Regions from separate parts of the Cupriavidus sp. KK10 genome, predicted to be linked through region 2. Evidence: predicted binding sites of a transcription regulator. Region 2 holds the regulator's gene; each other region holds the start of a gene.

Region 1 (3,277 bases), 2.4 Mb from region 2:
CGCAGGTTGCGGTCCACGCGCTGGATCGCGCTGGCGTCCTGGATGGTCAGCACGGCGCCGGTGGTGCCGGCTTCGCCGATGATGGGGATGCGGTTGACCACCACCATCTTGTCGCCGAGCTTGTGGATCGCTTCCAGTTCCTTGTCACCGCTCTGCATCACGCCTTCGAGCGCCAGGTTTGGCGCCAGCGTCTGCAGCTTGCGCCCGACCGCGGCGGCGACGGAAGTGCCGAGAAAGCGCTCCATCGCCGGGTTGAACGACTGGATGCGCCCTTCGGCATCCACCGCCGCCACGCCCTCGTTCAGGTGCGCCAGGATGGTGTTGACGTAGTCGCGCCGGGTGGCCTCGATGCGGCGCAGGCGCGCGGCCTCGATCGCGTCTTCCAGCGCCATGCGCACCGAGTTGCCGGAGTACAGGAACACGCCGGTCAGGCCATAGCGGTCGGCCAGGTCGGTCACCAGGCCGGGGCCGACCACGACCTGGATGCCCTCCTGCTTGAGCGCCTTTACGCGTGCGACGGCATCGTCCTCGGTCAGGTAGGTATAGGCCGGGACCAACAGCGAGAACGCGCGCACGAATTCATCCACCTCGGCATACGTCGACGCGTGCGTGACCAGCGCCACCCGCGGCGAGATGCGCCGCGCGGTGGCTAACGCGCTCATCACGTCAAAGCCCGTGACCTTGACCAGCACCACCGGCACATCCACGTGCTGGCGCAGGTAGGCGCCGTTGGAGCCGCCCGCCACCACCACGTCGAGCCGGCCCTCGCGCGCCTCGCGCGCCACGGCGCTGGCGGCGGCCTCGAAACCCTTGCCGACGATGCGGAATTCGGCCCGGTCGGCGTAGGCCGGAATCAGGTCGGCGAAGGCGCGTGCCAGGCGGCTGATGCCGATGGCCCAGATGCGCGGACGGGCTTGCGTGGAAACGGGAGGAGCCATGGTGCAATGCGGAAAGAATGCGTGGTGAAACCCGGGACGAACAGGCGTACAGTGCTGGCACATTGTCCGCCACGCAGCCCGGGATTTCAACTTTGAATTCCAAACTTGTGATTTTGAAATTCAATTGTGCTGAAAAGATGACATGAAATCGGCGGCGAGGCCAGCCGCCCTGCCCGCCAGCCCAGCGCTGACAAAGGCTGGCGGATTTCCCGCGGGCCCGCCCAAGGGCTTGGCACACCCCTTGCAGTATTAGGCCCGTCCTGTTCACCAACGCATACGCCATGACCTACTCCGCTTCCGACCTCGCGCGCTCCGCTGGCGCCCGCTTCCGCCAGGCGCTTGCCGACGAGCATCCGCTGCAGGTAGTCGGCACCATCAATGCCAACCACGCCCTGCTGGCCAAGCGCGCCGGCTACCGGGCCATCTACCTGTCGGGCGGCGGCGTTGCGGCCGGCTCGCTGGGCCTGCCGGACCTGGGCATCTCGAACCTGGACGACGTGCTGACCGATATCCGCCGCATCACCGACGTGTGCGACACGCCGCTGCTGGTGGACGTCGACACCGGCTTCGGCGCCTCGGCCTTCAACGTGGCCCGCACCACCAAGTCGCTGATCAAGTTTGGCGCGGCGGCCATGCATATCGAAGACCAGGTCGGCGCCAAGCGCTGCGGCCACCGCCCCAACAAGGAAATCGTCACGCAGGGTGAAATGGTCGACCGCATCAGGGCCGCCGTCGACGCCCGCACCGACGAGAATTTCGTCATCATGGCCCGCACCGACGCGCTCGCCGTCGAAGGCCTGGACAAGGCCATCGAGCGCGCCGTCGCGTGCGTGGAAGCCGGCGCCGACGCCATCTTCCCGGAAGCCATGACCGACCTGGCCATGTACCGCAAGTTTGTCGATGCGGTGAAGGTGCCGGTGCTGGCCAATATCACCGAATTCGGCGCCACTCCGCTGTTCACCACCGAGGAACTCGGCGGCGCCGGCGTGTCGATGGTGCTGTACCCGCTGTCGGCCTTCCGCGCCATGAACAAGGCGGCGGAGAACGTCTACGCGGCCATCCGCCGCGACGGCACGCAGAAGAACGTGGTCGATACCATGCAGACCCGCGCCGAGCTCTACGAGAGCATCGGCTACCATGACTTCGAGCAGAAGCTGGACGCGCTCTTCGCACAAGGCAAGGGCAAGTAAGTAAGACTCACGCGCGGCCGGGCTTTGTCCCGGCCGCTTGCACGACAACAGACAGGCAATACCAGGCATCACACAAAGGAGACCCAGATGTCCGAAGCGCAACCGCTCGTCACTCCCAAGCCCAAGAAATCCGTCGCCCTGTCGGGCGTGACCGCCGGCAATACCGCGCTGTGCACCGTCGGCCGCACCGGCAACGACCTGCACTACCGCGGCTACGACATCCTCGACATCGCCGAGACCTGCGAGTTCGAGGAGATCGCCCACCTGCTGGTGCACGGCAAGCTGCCGACCAAATCCGAACTGGCCGCCTACAAGGCCAAGCTCAAGAGCCTGCGCGGCCTGCCCGCCAATGTGAAGGCCGCGCTCGAATGGGTGCCCGCCAGCGCCCACCCGATGGACGTGATGCGCACCGGCGTGTCGGTGCTGGGCACCGTGCTGCCGGAGAAGGAAGACCACAACACCCCGGGCGCGCGCGACATCGCCGACCGCCTGATGGCCAGCCTGGGCTCGATGCTGCTGTACTGGTATCACTACAGCCACAACGGCCGCCGTATCGAGGTGGAAACCGACGATGACTCCATCGGCGGCCATTTCCTGCACCTGCTGCACGGCGAGAAGCCGTCGGCACTGTGGGAGCGCGCCATGAACACCTCGCTGAACCTGTACGCCGAGCACGAGTTCAACGCCTCGACCTTCGCCGCCCGCGTGATCGCCGGCACGGGTTCGGACATGTATTCGTCGATCAGCGGCGCCATCGGCGCGCTGCGCGGCCCCAAGCACGGCGGCGCCAACGAGGTCGCGTTCGAGATCCAGAAGCGCTACGACAACCCGGATGAGGCCCAGGCCGACATCACCCGCCGCGTCGAGAACAAGGAAGTCGTGATCGGCTTCGGCCACCCGGTGTACACCATCAGCGACCCGCGCAACCAGGTGATCAAGGACGTGGCGAAGAGGCTGTCGAAGGACGCCGGCTCGATGAAGATGTTCGACATCGCCGAGCGCCTGGAAACGGTGATGGGAGACATCAAGAAGATGTTCCCGAACCTGGACTGGTTCAGCGCGGTGAGCTACCACATGATGGGCGTGCCGACGGCGATGTTCACGCCGCTGTTTGTGATCGCGCGCACCTCGGGCTGGGCCGCGCACATC
Region 2 (3,277 bases):
GGCCTGCTCGAACACACGCTTCTTGCTGGTGACGCTGACGTCCAGGGTGATGTTGCCGGGTGGCAGCAATTTGGCCAAACGATTCATGGGCGATGCGCAGGATTTCAGTTAGCGGGCAGATCGTTCCGCGGGGCAGTGGGCTGGCTCCGGGCTGCCGTTGGCCTGGCCGGAGGCGTCCGGCCCATTATAGAGCAGCGACTACCCCCGTATTGTGCAGCGCAGCGGGGCAAGCCGGTGCAGAACGATACATGGTGATGCAATCGTGCCTCCGGGCCGGGAGCCGGCGCACCGATGCGGGGCGCGGCCAGGATTCCCTCTCTTTGTATGGCGCAGCATACACCTTGGCGCTGCGCTTGCGAACACTCTTGCCCATTCGGGTGAAAAGCGTTGGCTCCGGCGCCACAGCCGGGCCGCACCGCCAGTGCGGGCGCGGCATGCCGGCGGCAACCCGGAACGCAAGGGCGCAAAAAAGCCGCGCTTCGTGGCGCGGCTTGCCTGTTCAATCCTGATTCAGCAGCCCGCTGCGGGGCTGCCGGGCACGGTCATTGCTGCATTTGCGCTGCGGCCATCTGGTACTTGACCGCTTCGCGGTCGTGGCCTTGCACGCGATCCTTGTAGCGGATCACCTGACGGTCCAGCTTGTCGACGAGTGCGTCGATCGCTGCATATAGGTCTTCGTGATGCGCCTCGACAAAGATGTCCTTGCCCTTGAGATGTAGATTAATTTCCGCGTACTGACGCCGGTCCTTTTCCTTGTGGTTGTCGACAGAGAGCAGCACGCTAACGCCAATGACCTGATCGAAATGCCTGACGATTCGCTCCAGCTTCGTTTCCACGTACTCACGCAGAGGGGGCGTGATGTCCAGGTGGTGTCCACTGATCTTGAAGTTCATAGCGCTTCTCCTTCTGAAAGAGCCTCACCAGGCAGGCGGTGGGCTCGGCTACAAAGACTTGCGGAGATTGACTGCGGGGATCTTCAGGGCTTCGCGATACTTGGCAACAGTGCGGCGCGCAACAACAAAGCCTTGCTCACCCAGCAGTTCGGCAATGCGACTGTCGGAAAGGGGATTCCTCGGGTCTTCGGCTCCTATCAGTTGCTTGATCAAGGCGCGGATGGCCGTTGATGAAGCCGCGCCACCGGTTTCGGTGGACACGTGGCTGCCGAAGAAGTACTTCAGTTCGAAAGTACCCATCGGCGTTGCCATGAATTTATTGGTCGTCACCCGGGAGATGGTTGACTCGTGTAAACCCAGTGTATCGGCAATCTCCCGCAAAACCAAGGGGCGCATGGCGATTTCGCCGTGACTGAAAAAGTTCTTTTGACGCTCGACAATGGCCTGCGAGACACGCAGGATTGTGTCGAACCTTTGCTGGATGTTCTTGATCAGCCAGCGCGCCTCTTGCAGCTTTTGCTGCAGTCCGGCCGTGCCGGACTCACCCTTCGCGCCACGCAGGATTTGGGCATACATATCGTTGATGCGCAGCCTCGGCATCACATCCGGATTGAGCTGCGCGATCCAGCCGCCGCCACCCTTGCGCACGAACACGTCCGGCACCACAAAGTCCGCTTCCGGGCGGCTGTACGCATGGCCGGGGTAGGGCGCCAGCGAGCGGATCAGTTCGTGTGCGGACTTCAGTGCCACTTCATCTACCTGCAGCGCCTTCTTCAGCCGCGTGTAGTCGCGTACTGCGAGCAACTCCAGGTGATTGCTAACGATGTTCAGCGCCAGTTCGCGTTGCGGGTGCGTCAGGCGTCGCAACTGCAGGGCCAGGCACTCGGCGGCGTTGCGCGCACCCACGCCGGGCGGGTCGAAACTCTGCAGCAGCGTGAGGATGGCGTGGACTTCGTCGATCTCGAACTCGAGTTCTTCCGGCAACTCCGTGCAGATCTCCTCAAGCGATGCGCTCAGGTAGCCATCGTCGTCGAGCGATTCGATCAGGAAGATGGCCAGGCCTTTGTCGCGCGCCGAGATCTTCAGCGGCGTGAGCTGCTCCATCAGGTACTCGCGCAGCGTGGGCTCGGCCTCGCGCAGCTGCATCGGCGTTTTTTCATCCTCGTCGCCCTGGGGGCGGCGGGCAAAGTCGTCCAGGCTCCAGTCGCCGCTGCCGTAGTCGTCGCCGTTGCCGCTGTCGCCATAGCTGTCGTCGTCACCCGCGCCGTCGGCGCGAGCCTCGCCATTGCCCTGGGGCTCAGCCGGGGCGGGCGCCGGTGCGCTCTGCAGGTTGACCGAGCCGTCGGCCGCCACGCGCAGCGGGCTTTCGATCCAGTCGTTCTCGCGCTCGAGCAGCGGGTTTTCCGTCAGCGCCTGTTCGACCTCTTGCTGCAGTTCCAGCGTGGAGAGCTGCAGCAGCCGGATCGACTGCTGCAGTTGCGGGGTCAGGGCCAGATGCTGGGAAAGACGGAGCTGTAGCGACGGTTTCATGCGAGCTATTCTATGCGCATCTTTCCGTTGTTGGAACGGAAATTGCTATCGCTTATGCGGTCCGATCGCCGCTGGCTGTGGGAGGGCCCACGCGCGCCCGCGAAGAGGCCTGCCGCTCGCGGGCAGGCCGTTAAGTCACATGCGGAAGTTCTCGCCCAGGTAGACGCGCCGCACTGCGTCATTGGCGATGATTTCCTCGGGCTGGCCCGCGGCCAGCACCGTGCCTTCGCTGATGATGTAGGCGTGGTCGCAGATGCCGAGCGTCTCGCGCACGTTGTGGTCGGTGATCAGCACGCCGATATTGCGTGCCTTGAGGAAACTGACGATGCGTTGGATCTCGCCCACGGCGATCGGGTCCACGCCGGCGAAGGGTTCGTCCAGCAGGATGAAGCGCGGCGACGACGCCAGCGCGCGCGCGATTTCGACACGGCGGCGCTCGCCGCCCGATAGCGACAGCGCCGGGTTGTTGCGCAGGTGCGCGATCTGCAGGTCGTCGAGCAGCGAATCCAGGCGGCGCTCGATCTCGGTCTTGGGCAGCGGCTTGCCGTTGCTCACCTGAAGCTCCAGCACCGCGCGGATGTTCTCTTCGACGTTGAGCTTGCGGAACACCGAGGCTTCCTGCGGCAGGTACGACAGCCCCATGCGCGCGCGCTCGTGGATCGGCAGGCCGCTGATGTGGTCGCCGTCGAGCACGATATCGCCTTCGTCCAGCGCCACCAGGCCCACGATCATGTAGAACGAGGTGGTCTTGCCCGCGCCGTTAGGCCCGAGCAGGCCGACCACCTCGCCGCTCTTCACGTCGAGCGAGACGTCCTTGACCACCGTGCGCGAGCCATAGCGCTTCTTCAGGTGGC
Region 3 (3,277 bases), 170 kb from region 2:
ACGGACGCCGTGGTCATGATCGGTGAGATCGGCGGTCCGGACGAGGCCAACGCGGCTTACTGGATCAAGGAAAACATGAAGAAGCCGGTGGTTGGCTTCATCGCTGGCGTGACCGCGCCTCCGGGCAAGCGCATGGGCCACGCCGGCGCGCTGATCTCGGGCGGTGCCGATACCGCCCAGGCCAAGCTGGAAATCATGGAAGCCTGCGGCATCAAGGTGACCAAGAACCCGTCGGAGATGGGCCGCCTGCTGAAGGCAATGCTGTAATTTGCTGACGATGTTCAGTACGTCGTTTCCGCCTGCGCGGAAATGATAAGACATTGCCCCCGCCGCGTGCGGGGGCAATGTCATTCTGGTGGGACACTTACTAGGGTATCTCCCAAGCGGCACCATCCGGAATTGAAACCGAATCGTAAGGTTCGTGCGTTAAACAGTCATGTCTGTGTTTTCAGACATCCGAATTGCCGTCATATGACGGGTCGGACCTATAGATAGAACTCGAGGAGCCTCCCCGTGGAACTGCTGTCTTCCACCACTTTCTGGATTGCGTTGGGATCGATCATCCTGACCAATATCGTCCTGTCCGGCGACAACGCGGTGGTGATCGCGCTCGCCTCGCGCAACCTGCCGCCCGCCCAGCAGAAGAAGGCCATCTTCTGGGGCAGCGCCGCCGCCATCATCATGCGCGTGGTGCTGACCGTGGCCGCGGTCAAGCTGCTGAGCCTGCCGTACCTGAAGATCGTCGGCGCCGTGCTGCTGGTCTACATCGGCGTGCAGCTGCTGACCGGCGATGACGACGAGGAAGGGCACGATGGCAAGGACAATATCTGGGCCGCCATCCGCACCATCCTGATCGCCGACCTGGTGATGTCGCTCGACAATGTGGTGGCCGTGGCCGCCGCTGCGCAGAAAGGCCCCGAAGGCAGCCAGCTGATGCTGCTGATCATCGGCCTGGGCCTGTCGATCCCGCTGATCGTGTTCGGCAGCACGCTGCTGCTCAAGGTCATGGAGCGCTTCCCGGTCATCATCGTGCTGGGTGCCGCGCTGCTGGGCTACCTGGCCGGCGAAATGCTGGTCAGCGACCCGGTCGACGCCGCCTGGTTCGAGGTCCACGTGCCGCACGCCCACCTGGTATTCGGCGCCGCCGGCGCGATCCTGGTGGTGCTTATGGGCAAGCTGCTGAGCCGCCGGTCGGCACAGACCGCCTGACGAGGTTCCGCCCGGGCGAGAAGGGCGGCCAGCTGGCCGCCCTTTTTCATTGGTGCGCCGGCAAGGCGGTCGTCGGTGCCTTGGCCAACTAACTCATGTGAGTGATCGCACATTTTGTCGGTTGGCGCGGTGGTAAGAGGCGCAAGTGACAAATTTTGGCGCATCCGGCAAGCATCCCCCTGACGGGTGACGAAATTTGTCGTTTTTTACCCCCCTACGGATGGGGAATGCCGCTGGCACGCTTACTGCTAAATAGTCCCCGCGTCACGAAACCGAAGACGTGCAACGCTCAACTAAAATCTCTTCGAGGGGTCAAATCATGCAACGGGTACAACAACTGAAGAAACTGGGCCGTCGTGTCCAGAAGGGCTTTACGCTGATCGAACTGATGATCGTGGTGGCGATCATTGGTATTTTGGCGGCGATTGCTATTCCGGCGTATCAGGACTATCTGATTCGTTCTCGGGTTACCGAAGGCCTGAGCTTGGCCGCTTCAGCCAAGACGTCAGTTACCGAAAATGCAGCGAACGGCATTGCGCTTGCTAACGGTTGGACGGCTCCATCCCCGACGCAAAACGTAACGGCTATGGCAGTCGACGCTACTGGGCAAATCACGATCACGTATTCTGCTCGCGCCGGTGGCGGTACGCTGGTCCTGGTGCCCTCGTCTGCCGCCGCCGCTCTGGCAGTCGGCACTCCGCCGGCCGGTGGTTCGGTGGATTGGGAGTGCTTCTCGGCGGCCAAGGCTGCGTCGACTCTGCCGACTCCGGGGCCGGCACCTGCCACGGCCGCCACGCTTCCGGGTAACGTCTCCCCTGCAAGCTGCCGCAGCTAATACCATTTCATAGGCAAAGAAAAAGCGCCTTCGGGCGCTTTTTCTTTGCCCAGCCACCACGCTATCATGCGCCTTTCCCTATAAACAGGCGCCCCGATGCAGCCGTCCAGGCCCTTCCTACCGTCGGCCGCCCTCATCGCAGCAATCGTCATCCCGCTGCTAGTCTCTCGGCACACGCTGCCGCTGGCGACGTTCTATGGCGAATGGACCGCCGCATTCTGTGCCATCGCCGTCTTCGCCTTCCATGCGATCCACAAGTCCCCAGCAGCGAGTTCGGAAACCCATATGTGGCTTCCGTGGGGCTGCCTGCTGTTTGTCTGGCTAAGCCTTGTCAGCCTTTTACTCGGCGCCCTCGGTCACGCTGACATCACTGGCAGCCGGCTGATCACGATTCTCACGCTGATCCTTGGAGCCGCAGTGACTTGCGCTGGATGGTGGTATCGACGCGCGCCAGCAACAACCACGCAGGACATCGGCGATGCCTTCGCCACGGCCTTTCTCATTGCGGGGTCGCTCGGTACGCTCACGCAATGGGTGCAGCTCTTCCACCTCGAACCCCGCGCCTTCGGCCTCGTCTCCACCTACTTCTACGACAACAATCGCCGCCTCTGGGGCAACCTGAACCAACCCAACCACCAGGCCACCGTTGAAGGCCTGGCGTTGGTGGCGTCAGTGTGGCTGGCTTCGCGTGGCCGCTTGCGTTTCCCGATGTGGCTCGCCGCCGTGGTCTTGCTGGAAAGCGGCATCGTGCTGTCCGGTTCGCGCACCGGCGTGCTGCATGTTGGCCTGGCTGCGGTCTATGCACTGGTCGCAGCGTGGCTCGCACGAGGCGGGCGGCGCGACTCGGATCCAATGCAGCGACCGGTCGGTCTGCTCGTCGCAGCAGTAGCAATGGTGGCGATGCTGCTGATCCTGCAGCCCGCGATCCGCGCGGCAGGGCAAGCCTTCGACTGGCGCCTGTTCGACACCATCGCCCAACTCGAAGCAGAAGACCAGATGTCCGCGCGCGGCGCGCTGTGGACCCACGCGCTGGCAATGTTCCGCTCCCACCCCTGGTTCGGCGTCGGCTGGGGCGAGTTCGGCTGGGCGCAGTTCCAGCAAATGCAGCAAGTCGGCGTGAAGGTGGAGATGTCCCTGCACGCCCACAACGCCATCCTCGACTTGCTGGCGAAGACGGGCATCGTCGGCGCCGCCGGCGTAGGCCTGATCCTGCTGGCGTGGCTATGGCGCGTG

What was found. The regulator sigma-54, encoded in region 2, starts transcription at its own class of promoters, with help from an activator protein. The targets are predictions, from matches to a motif close to TGGCANGNAANCTGCTTT.
Region 1: a site for sigma-54 is predicted at 1,169-1,186, ahead of prpB (methylisocitrate lyase). Genes of this name have one in related genera too.
Region 3: a site for sigma-54 is predicted at 1,444-1,461, ahead of KB879_RS03130 (pilin). Genes of this name have one in related genera too.

The regions. Positions count from the first base shown of each region.
Region 1 covers NZ_CP073677.1:4,684,748-4,688,024, forward strand. Annotated here, with positions in the region: gene prpR (propionate catabolism operon regulatory protein PrpR) at 1-938, opposite strand, end outside; gene prpB (methylisocitrate lyase) at 1,220-2,128, shown strand; gene prpC (2-methylcitrate synthase) at 2,216-3,277, shown strand, end outside.
Region 2 covers NZ_CP073677.1:443,111-446,387, forward strand. Annotated here, with positions in the region: gene ptsN (PTS IIA-like nitrogen regulatory protein PtsN) at 1-87, opposite strand, end outside; gene hpf (ribosome hibernation-promoting factor, HPF/YfiA family) at 543-893, opposite strand; gene KB879_RS02305 (RNA polymerase factor sigma-54) at 942-2,423, opposite strand; gene lptB (LPS export ABC transporter ATP-binding protein) at 2,559-3,277, opposite strand, start outside.
Region 3 covers NZ_CP073677.1:617,909-621,185, forward strand. Annotated here, with positions in the region: gene sucD (succinate--CoA ligase subunit alpha) at 1-267, shown strand, start outside; gene KB879_RS03125 (TerC family protein) at 514-1,209, shown strand; gene KB879_RS03130 (pilin) at 1,529-2,044, shown strand; gene KB879_RS03135 (Wzy polymerase domain-containing protein) at 2,141-3,277, shown strand, end outside.